Regions from separate parts of the Geodermatophilus maliterrae genome, predicted to be linked through region 1. Evidence: riboswitches for the same ligand, from Rfam matches in the RefSeq annotation. Region 1 holds a riboswitch; the other holds the start of a gene.
The links. A riboswitch is a leader RNA that binds a small molecule or an ion and turns the genes downstream of it on or off. The one in region 1 is predicted to bind cyclic di-AMP.
Positions count from the first base shown of each region.

Region 1 (5,113 bases):
GGTTCCCGAACGGTGTGCCGGGCACGTGCCGGTCGAGCGGGTCGTCGAGGTGCAGCCGGCCCTCGTCGCGCAGCCGCAGCACGGCGACGGCGGTGACGGTCTTGCTGATCGAACCGAGCCGGTACTGCACGTCGAGGTGCGGCTCCCCCACGTCACCGCGGCCGGCCGACCAGGCCAGCCCACCGTCGCGGACGACGCCGGCGACCAGGCTGGGCGCCCGGCCGTCGCGCTGCACGCGGGCGGTGCGGGCCAGCAGGGTGCGGGCGGTCGCGGGGAGCACGGGCTCGGCCATGCCCCGCACGGTAGGTCAGGCGCGCGCCGGTGCGGCCAACCGGCCGGTGCGCGTGGCCCAGCGCTCGAACACGACGGTGGCCAGCGGTGGGATCGAGGCGGCCAGCGCGAGCAGCGCCGTCCACCGCGACCAGCCGAGCACCCGGGCGGCGACCAGCGCGACGACGACGTAGGCGATGAAGACCGCCCCGTGGATCGGCCCGAACACCTGGACGCCCACCTCGGAGGTCTCCGGCACGTACTTGACGTACATGCCGGCGAGCAGGCCCAGCCAGGACAGCGCCTCGGCGACGGCGACGGCGCGGAAGGCGAGGGCGACGGTGCGGGAGTTCATGGGGAGCGGGTCCTCCGAGGGGGACGGTCGGGTCTCCCCTGCCCAACGGCCGGCCCGCGCCGGGCGTCCCGGCCGACCGTGTGACCTGCGTGGCAGGGTCGGGCCCGTGCGGGGGCTGGCGCGGCGGGAGTTCTGCCTGGTGCTGCTCCGCCGGATGGCCGACCTGCGGCCCGACCTGGTCGCCGAGGCGCTCCCCCGGCTGGGCGCCGACCGTGCCGCGGCGCACGCTGCCCACACGCGGTGGCAGGCGCTGCAGCACGCGCACCGGGCGCCGCGCGGCCTGGCGTTGCGCGCCGCCGTCCTCGGGCCGGCCGAGCGGGTCGAGGCGCGGCGCTTCGGCGACCTCGGCCTCGAGGTCCGGCACTGGCCGCTGCCGCTGTGGCCGCACCTGCGCTGGGAGGTCGTCTCGGGCCCGGGCGGCTCGGTGCTGCACGAGCACCTCGTCCGGGCGCCAGGCTCCCCGGTGCCGCCGGCGGCGGAGGGGCGACTGCGGGTGTGGGAGCACGTGGTCGCCGACGTCAGCAGCCTGCCCGGCGCGGTCGAGGCGGACCCGCAGGTGGTCACGCGCTGGGAGGTCCGGCTGCCGTCGGGCACCACCGCGGCGTTCGTGTGGGGCCTGCTGCAGCAGGTCAGCCGGACGCCGGTCTGACCTGCCGGTCGCCTCCCGGCACGGGCGCGGCAGGACCGGCCGGCAGGAAGCCGAGGAGGGCCGTCGCGACCACCAGTCCGGCCAGCGCGGGCGCACTCATCGCGACCAGGGCGGCCGCGGCCGAGCCGAAGACGAGCACCGTGGTCGTCACCCGGAGCACCGGGACGCCGACCACCGCCCGCGGTGCGGCGAACAGACCCCACAGGACGATCGCGACCAGCGGCAGCCCGACTCCGAGGAGCACCCGGACGACGCCTCCACCGGGCGCGCTGGACCCCCACCAGCCGAGCGCCACGAGAGCGGCGACCTCCGACACGAGCGCCGCCACCGCCGAGGCCCACCACGTCCGGGTCACGTCGACCTCCAGTTCGAGAGCGCCGCTCTCTTCGTAGATCACTGTCCTCGGACGGCGCGACGGCGTCAACCCCCGCCGGAGCCCCGGCACCTGGGCGGTGCCGGGGCTCCGGCGGGGAGGACGGTGCACCCCGCAGGGTCCCGCCGCGAGCTCGCGAGCGGTGGGGGCAGGGGGTCCTTCCCTCAGGCGACGCGGCGGGCGCCGGCGTAGCCGCCCATCGAGTCGACGCTGGCCACCTTGACGACGTCGCCCGAGGTCGGCGCGTGCACCATCTGGCCGTTGCCGATGTAGATGCCCACGTGGCTGACCGGGCTGTAGAAGAAGACCAGGTCACCGGGCTGCAGGTCCGCGCGGGAGACCGCCTGGCCCATGCGCGACTGCATGGCGCTGGAGTGCGGGAGGGTGACGCCGGCGGCGCGGAAGGCGTACTGGGTGAGACCGGAGCAGTCGTAGGAGCCCGGGCCGGCTGCCGCCCACACGTAGGGCTTTCCGCGCTGGGCCATGGCCGTGGCCACCGCCGTCGCGGCGGCACCGCTGCCCCCTCCGGCGGGGGCGGCCGCCGGGGCGCTGGACGTCCCGGCGGACGAGGAGCCGGAGGACGACGAGGTGGCGCTCCCGGCCGTCGAGCTCTCGGCGCGCTCGTCGTCGCGGCTGGCGCGGGTGTCCTCGGCGGCGTGCGCGGCCGCGGCGGCCTCGAGGGCGGCGCGCTGCTCCTCGGCGGTGAGCCGGGAGAAGTCGGCCTGGTAGTCGGCGATCTGCGCCTCGAGGCGGGCCTGCTGGGCGGCGACGTCGTCGTACTGGCGCTGGGCCTCGGCGGCGGCTTCGGCGGCGGCGGCCTGGGCGGCGGTGGCGGTCCCGGTGGCCGCGGCGGCCTGGCCGAGCAGCTCGCCCTGGTAGCCGGCGACGCCCTGGAGGAGCGTGACCCGGTTGACGAACTCGTCGGCGTCCTGGCTGGTCATGAGCGCCTGCAGCGGGCCCATGCTGTCGCCGGTGTAGGCGGAGCGGGCGATCCCGACGACCTGGTCGCGGGCGGCGTCGACGGCGGCCTGTGCCTGGGCGAGCGTCGCGGCGGCGGCCTCGGCGGCGGCCTGCTGGGCGGTCAGCGTCTCGCGGGCCTCGTTGAACTGCTCGGTGACGACCTCGAGCTCGTGCCCGCGGGCGGCGACGAGCCGGGCGGCCTCGGCGGCCGACGTCGGCTCCTCCGCCACGGCCGGCGCCGGGACGGCCCCGAGACCGAGACCCAGGCCGAGGGTGCCGACGAGGGCGAGGACGGCGCGGCGGCGCGACCGGGTGGAGGCGGACGTGCCGGGGACGGACGTGCTCAGGGGCGCCACGGTTCGGCGTCTCTCCTTCTCCCAGGCCGCCTACCGGGTTAGCTGACGGGTTCGGGCGTGGAGTCGCCCGGCGCGCACGGGTGTCCGCGCGCACTTCACCCCGGGACTGCGATGGGTCCCCGGCCCGGTCTCCCTCACGGGCGGACCGGCTCGACGGCGTCCACGGGGTGTCACCCAGGTCGGTGACGGAGTGCCCCATTGGACGTACTCACCGTAATGCCTGTGACTGCTTCGTGACAATGAGTCATTTGAATTCCCGTGTCACACCCGGTCGACCGGCCGGCTCCCGGTTCGGTCCACCCGGTTTGGGAGTGCCCCGTGCCGAGCACGAGTCGGAGCATGTCCTCATCCACGCGGATGCGCCTCGCCCGGCCGCTCCTCGCGCTCGCCCTGCTCGGCTCGGTGGTCGCCTGCGGTGACAACACCGACTTCTCCCGGGGCCCGACCAACTGCGACGCCAGCGGGGAGAACGCGAGCAACGAGCAGGACGCGAGCTGCCAGGAGACCGGCGAGAACCCGGGCAACGACGCGCCCACCACCGACGACACGAACCCCGACGACTGAGCCGACTCCCGCCCCGGCCGCTCGGCGGGCGCGGGACCGCCCGGACTGGTGGCATGAGCCGGTGAGCCCGGCACGGAGGTGGACGGCGGCCCGGCTGGGTGCCGAGACGCGGGCGCTGCTGGGCGGCGCCCGCCGCCTGCTGCGCGGCCGCGACCTCGCCCTCATCGCCGCGGGGCTGACCTTCTACGCCGGCATCGCCGTCGTGCCGCTGCTGCTGGTGGCCGTCCGGCTCACCGCGCTGGTGACCTCACCCACCGAGGTGCGCGCCCTCGTCGGGCGGTTGACCGAGCTGCTGCCGGCCGAGCTGGGCGCGCCCGGGGCGGTGGAGCGGCTGGCCGCCGCCGGCCTCCGCCTGGACCTGCTCGGCTTCCTCCTGGCGCTGGTGCCGCTGTCGTTCTACGGCGAGGGGCTGCGGCGCGCCCTGCTGCGCTTCAGCCGGCACCGGGACACCGACACCCTCACCGGCTGGCGCGGACGGGCGCTCACCCTGCCGCTGGTCGTCGTCACACCCGTGCTGCTGTACCCGCTGCTGCTGACGGCCCGCTTCATGGCCGACCTGGCCCTGGAGGAGGGCCTGGGTCCGGCCGTCGGCCGCTTCTTCGTCGGCTACTACTCGGTGCTGTTCGTCCTCACCGTGCCCCTGGCGTGGGGCTTCGGCGTGGTGGCCGCTGGCCGGCACCGCCGCCGCGCGGTGGCCTCCGGGGCGCTGTTCACCGCGGCCTGCCTGTCCGGCTTCCTGCAGGGGTTCGTGCTGTTCCTGTCGCTGCCCCTGGACCTCGGGGCACCGTTCGGCGGCCTGGTCGCCGTCGGCGCGGTGGTCGCCGTCGGCCTGTGGATGTTCCTGCTGCACCTGGTGCTGCTGGCCGGGTGGCTGCTCACCCAGTCGCTCGACGAGCGGCTGGGCCGGCGGCAGCGGGGGGACTACCCCGGGACCGGGAAGGGCGGGGGCTCCAGACCCGGGAGCGGTGGGAACCCGGGATCCGGGGAGGGCGGGGGCTCGGGAGCCGGTGCTGGTGCCGGCTCCGGTGCCGGTGCCGGCTCGGGTGCCGGTGCCGGTGCCGGTTCGGGAGCCGGCGCCTCGGGGGCGGGCGGCGGCGGCTCGGCCGGTGGTGCCTCCGGCGGCGCGGGCTCGGGGTCCGGCACCGGCACCGGCCTGGCCGGGGGTGCGGGAGCGGGCTCCACGTAGTCGCTGCCGTTGCTGACCAGGATCGACACCTGCTGACCCGGCACGGCGCGGCCACCCCGCGACGGGCTGGTGCCGAGGAACGTGCCCTCTGCCTCGTCGCCGTCGACGCGCACGGTGCGGGAGGTGAACCCCGCCTCGGCCAGCGCGCGCTCGCAGGACCGCACGCCGGAGCAGCCGGGCACCGGGCGGGTGTTGCCGTCCTGCACGGTGGGGTCGGCCGGCGGGAACTCGCCGCTGCCGCGGGCCTGCAGGATCGGCGCCATGGCGTTCCGCCAGATCGTTGCGCCCTTGCCGCCGCCGAAGCCGCCGACGTCCTCGTTGCGCTTGGGGTTGAGCACCATGACGCTCGCGGTGATCTCGGGCGTGTAGCCGACGAAGGCCACCGAGAAGTTGTCCTGCG
Region 1 covers NZ_JBFNXQ010000011.1:5,160-10,272, forward strand. The annotation lists gene ABQ292_RS05660 (serine hydrolase domain-containing protein) at 1-292, opposite strand, end outside; gene ABQ292_RS05665 (DUF3817 domain-containing protein) at 308-625, opposite strand; gene ABQ292_RS05670 (hypothetical protein) at 732-1,274, shown strand; gene ABQ292_RS05675 (YrdB family protein) at 1,255-1,671, opposite strand; gene ABQ292_RS05680 (C40 family peptidase) at 1,812-2,963, opposite strand; cyclic di-AMP (ydaO/yuaA leader) riboswitch at 2,977-3,123, opposite strand; gene ABQ292_RS05685 (hypothetical protein) at 3,303-3,527, shown strand; partial or broken gene ABQ292_RS05690 (YhjD/YihY/BrkB family envelope integrity protein) at 3,589-4,431, shown strand; gene ABQ292_RS05695 (transglycosylase domain-containing protein) at 4,449-5,113, opposite strand, start outside.

Region 2 (5,113 bases), on a different contig from region 1:
TGTCCCTGCTCATGGCGCCTCCTCGGTCGGTCCGCCGCGACTCTGCGGCGGGCCCGGCGTCAGGCTGGCGGGTGCCCCGGACCAGCGCAAACGGTGCGGCAAGAACACGGCGCGCGCCGGTGCCCTGCTCGACGCGAGGGCGTTCGCCCAAAGTGCCTGGAGAGGGCCACGACTGAGTGCTCGCCAGTGGTGTCGAAGTGAGCGCCTTGAAGGGTCGGGTCGAACCGGAGATGACGAAGGGGGCCCCGCTGGCGTGGCGGGGCCCCCTTCGGTCGGACGGATTACTGCAGAGCGACGGTGACGCCGCCGGACAGCATCGAGTCGTGTAGCTCGATCGAGCTGGGGACCATGCCGGCCGGGACGTCAAAGACGACCTTGGTGTTCAGGGCGTTGCCCGGGTTGATCTCCTCGTACAGCGAGTCGGCGTTCTCCAGGTAGAACGCTGCCTCAGTGTCGGCGCTGAACTTCTGCCCCTGTGCGTTGAACAGTGTGGCGTTGTCGCCGAGGAAGCTCTGCGACTCGCTGCCGATGTTGGTGATCGTCAGGTCGACGAGGCAGAACTGGCCCTGCGCGGTCGTGTTGAAGTACTGGTCGCCCAGCTCGGTCTGACTGCAGTCGACACCGTGGACGACGAACTGGAAGTCACCGTCGGCAGCCGACTGGCCGATGCCGACGGCGGCCGGGTCAGCGGACTCCTGAGCCACCGCGTCAGTCGAGTCCTGAGCGACCGACTCACCGGCGGCGACCGAGCCACCCGATGCCGAGTCGTCGCCGGAGCTCCCGCCCTTAGGGGCGACGACCGCGATGACCGCGAGGGCGGCGAGGACGAGGAACCAGGCCTTCTTGTAGAAGGGTTTCTTGGCCGGCGCCGGAGCGGGCGGCTGCGCAAGCGGCGGGCTGTAGGTGGGCTGGGTCATGGCATCCCCTGAGGTTGAGGGCCCCGGACAACGGGTCGTTGCCGTGCGCACCTGCGCCAGCACCGCGTCGGGATCGAACGCAAGGACCCTGACACGCCATGGTCTCGGAACCGCCTCATCCAGATGCCGAGTCGTTCCCACGACGCACTCGCGACACAGGAGACCCGGCCTGGCACGAACACCCCACCTAGACCCGACGCGACCCCCGTCCCGGGAAACCGGGACGAGGGTCGCGAGGGTGGTGCGCGGTGCGGTCAGTAGCGACCGGCCGTGCCGCCGCCCCCCTTGTTCTTCGCCTGGTAGTCGCGGATGAACTTCTTGATCTTGGCCTGGTTCTGCGGCTTCTGGAGCTCCTGCACCACCTTGGCGGCGACGCCCGAAGCGACGAGCTTCCTCAACATCCCCATGGGGTTGCCTCCTCGTGTCGATTCCTCTCCTCGTGCCCCGTCGACGCGCGCCGCAACCCTGCGGATCCCCGGCGTCCCCATGCCGTGTGGGTGGCGGGCCGCTGACTCCGCGTTCGGACGCACCGCCGCGTCCTTTCTCGTCCGGCCCGGCGTGTCCGCGCCGGCCAGGGGCGACACGCACGTCAAGGACCTCGTGTGTCCGCGCAGCTCACCGAGGCGTGTCGGATCCGGAACCGGAGTCAAATCCGCGGATCGGGGTCGGGCGTGGCGGTCCACCGGGCCGGTTGAGCGTTCAGGGACCCCTACCTACCGTCGTCGCGGTCCGGCCAGGGTCCTTCGTCACTCCCCGTGTGACACCCGCCGGATGCGCCGAACCGGACACCGGCACCCAGCCGGTCTCCCGGGCCGGGGACCCACCGCAGCACTGGGGTGGAGCGCGACTCGTCGCGCCGGGCGACTCCTCCGTCCGAACCCGTCAGCTAACCCGGTAGGCGATCGTGGAGAACAGGAGAACCGTCGTCGATGACGACTACCCGCACGTCCACCGCTCGTCGCTCGTTCCGCGGCATCGCCGTCGCGGCCATCGCCGGAGCCGGCATCGCCCTCTCGCCCCTCCCGGCCTCGGCTGCCGTGGGTGGCGGTGCTGGTGGGGCCGTGACGGCTGCGCCGGTCGCCGCGTCCAGCAGCGCGGCCCAGACGGCCGTCGACACCGCGCTCGCCCAGCGCGGTGACATGTACCTGTACGGCGCGACCGGTCCCGACCGGTTCGACTGCTCGGGGCTGACCAGCTTCGCCTACAAGGCGGCCGGCGTCTCGATCCCGCGCACCTCGAAGGCCCAGTCGACGTTCGGCACCCCGGTGGCGAAGTCCGACCTCAAGCCGGGTGACCTGGTGTTCTTCTACAGCCCGGTCTCGCACGTGGGCATGTACATCGGCAACGGCCAGATGGTCCACGCCTCGACCGCCGGCAAGCCGGTGGCCGTGGTCGACGTGGACTCGATGCCGCAGTACCAGGGCGCCCGTCGCATCGCCTGACGCGCTCCACGGACGGCGCCCCGGCCCTGGTTGGGCCGGGGCGCCGTCGCGTCAGGACGGCGCGGTCACCCACTCCCGGTGGTCGTGGGCGCCCGGCCGGCCGGAACGCCCGGGATCCCGTGCACGGTGGAGACTCCCTGGCCGTGACCTCCACCGGCCCGGCGTGGCCCCGCCCCGCCGGGCGGGGACCGGTCGTGGCGCTGGGCAAGCTGGTCGCCGACCAGATGCTCGAGCTGTCGGCCCCCTTGGTGGTCGGCGGCCAACAGCGGGTCGTACGGACGACGGCGGCCGGCGGCGCCCCGGCCAACGTGACGGCGGACCTGGCGCGGCTGGGGGTGCCGTCCCGGCTGGCGGGCTGGGCCGGCGCGGACCCGCTCGCCGACGGCCTGCTGGCCGGTCTCGCCGGGCGCGGCGTCGAGGTGGCGGTGGTGCGCCGCGGGCGGGCGCCGGTGTCGACGGTGCTGGTGCACCCCGACGGCGAGCGCACGCTGCTGACCGACCGCGGCGAGGGCGCGCTGGAACCGGCCGACGTCCGGTCGGAGTGGCTGGCCGGCGCCGCCGTCGTCCACCTCGACGGCTACGACCTGCTGCGCTTCCCCGACGCGCTGCGGGCCGCGGCGAACAGGGCGCACGACGCCGGGGTGCCGGTCAGCGTGGACGTCGCCGCCGCAACCCGGATCGAGCAGCACGGTGCCGGCGCGTACGTCGACCTGCTCACCGGGCTGCGGCCGGACCTGCTCTGCTGCAACGCCGCCGAGGCCACGGCCCTGGACCTGGACGGCGAGCTGCCGGCGTGGGCACCCGGGCTGGTGCTGGTGCACGCCGGCGCCCGCCCGACCCGGGTGGTCACGGCGGCTGGCACGGGGGAGGTGCCCGTCGCGCCGCTGCCGGAGGGACGGCTGCGCGACACGACCGGGTGCGGAGACGCGTTCGCCGCCGGGGTGCTGTTCGGCTGGCGCGCCGGGCTGCCCGTGCCGGACGCCGTCCGGTCCGGTCACGCCGCGGCCGCGGTGGTCGCCGGCGTGGTCGGCGGCCAGCCACCGCCGTGACCGCTCGGAGACGGTGCCCTTGTAGCGCTGATGACACCTCACGACCTCCTCTGCCACGTGGTGCCTTTGTAGCGTTGATGGCACCTTACGAGCCGCTGACCTGGCTTTTCAGGTTGATCGCCCTACCCCGATCAGCTAGGATTCGTACATGTGTTCGGGTGGTCCAGTGGGCGGTGACGGCCTCGACGACGTCGCCGCGCTGGTCGCCGAGCGCAACCGGGTGGATGCCCTGCTGGCCCGGCGGGTGCGGGCCGCGGAGCTGTCCCAGGCTCCCGAGCGCGACGGGCTGAAGAGCGCGGCGTCGTGGCTGCGCGGGCACTACCGGCTCTCGGCCGCCGAGGCGTCCCGGCTGGTGCGCAACGGACGCGCGCTGGAACACCTGCCCGCGCTGGCCGAGGCGCACGACGCCGGCCTGGTGTCGGCCGAGCAGGTGACGGTGGCGGCGCGGGCGGTGACGCCGCAGCGGCTGGCCGCGGCCGCCGCGCAGGGCGTGGACCTGGCCGTGATCGACGCGGTGTTCACCGGCGTCGCGGTCGAGGGCGAGCACGCCGACCTGGTGGCGGTCGTGCAGCACTACCTGGCCGACCTCGACCCCGACGGCCCCGAACCCGACCCCACCGAGGGCCGGGCGTTCACCCTGGCCAAGCACGCCGACGGGTCGCTGAGCGGCCGCTTCCACCTCGACGCCGCCGGTGGGGAGAAGTTCCAGGCGGCGGTCGAGTCCTTCGTGCAGGCCGACCGCCCCGCCGGGGACGACCGCACCCGCGCCCAGCGGCAGGGCGACGCGCTCGTGCAGCGGGCCGACACCGCCCTGGCCTCCGGGAGCCTTCCGACGCTGCGCGGGCACAAGCCGCAGATCGCCGTCGTGATCGACCTCGACGACCTGGTCGACCCGGCCACCGGCCATGGGGCCGGGCGGATGGGCTTCGGCGCCACCGTCTCCGCCGCCCGCGCCCGCTGGCTGGCCTGCGACGCCACCGTCTCCCGCGTCGTCATGGGCCCCGACGGCGCCCCGCTCGACCTGGGCCGCGAGCAGCGCCTGGCCGACCGGCACCTGCGCCGGGCGGTCGAGCTGCGCGACGGCGGCTGCGTGTTCACCGGCTGCGACGCCCCCACCTGGTGGGCCGAGGTGCACCACCTGATCCACTGGATCGACGGCGGCGAGACCAACCTGGAGAACTCCGCGCTGCTGTGCGAGCGCCACCACACCCAGGTCCACCACGGCTTCCGCGTCGAGCGACGACCCGACGGACGATGGCGCACCTGGCGACCCGACGGCACCGAGATCACCGTCCCCGAACCCCTGCTCCCCCGCGCCGCCTGACGCCCCCGCGCGCGCCCGATCCTCCGGGTGCGAGCATCCGCAGGCAGCTCGGGATGGGGGATGCATGGCGCTCTGGATGGTCCGCAGTGGTCGGCACGGCGAGGGTGACGAGATCGCGCTGAGCCGTCGGGTGGTGGGGATCGGCTGGTCACAGGCTGGGGACCTCTCCGACGTGACGACGACCGACGAGCTGCAGGAGCGGCTCATCGAGTCATATCCGGATGCAAAGCCCTCGACGATCTCCAACTGGGTCGGCCAGGTCGACGCCTTCCAGAGGCGGATGGCCGACGGTGACCTGGTCGCGCTGCCGTTGAAGACCGAGCCCATCGTCGCCATCGGTCGTGTCGCAGGGCCCTACGGCTACGTGCCGGACGCCCCTGA
Region 2 covers NZ_JBFNXQ010000109.1:3,366-8,478, forward strand. The annotation lists gene ABQ292_RS22625 (serine hydrolase domain-containing protein) at 1-13, opposite strand, end outside; gene ABQ292_RS22630 (DUF4352 domain-containing protein) at 282-917, opposite strand; gene ABQ292_RS22635 (hypothetical protein) at 1,172-1,324, opposite strand; cyclic di-AMP (ydaO/yuaA leader) riboswitch at 1,700-1,834, shown strand; gene ABQ292_RS22640 (C40 family peptidase) at 1,847-2,359, shown strand; gene ABQ292_RS22645 (carbohydrate kinase family protein) at 2,503-3,408, shown strand; gene ABQ292_RS22650 (HNH endonuclease signature motif containing protein) at 3,557-4,732, shown strand; gene ABQ292_RS22655 (restriction endonuclease) at 4,797-5,113, shown strand, end outside.
Region 2: linked by a shared signal. The riboswitch ahead of ABQ292_RS22640 (C40 family peptidase) and the one ahead of ABQ292_RS05680 (C40 family peptidase) in region 1 are both predicted to bind cyclic di-AMP.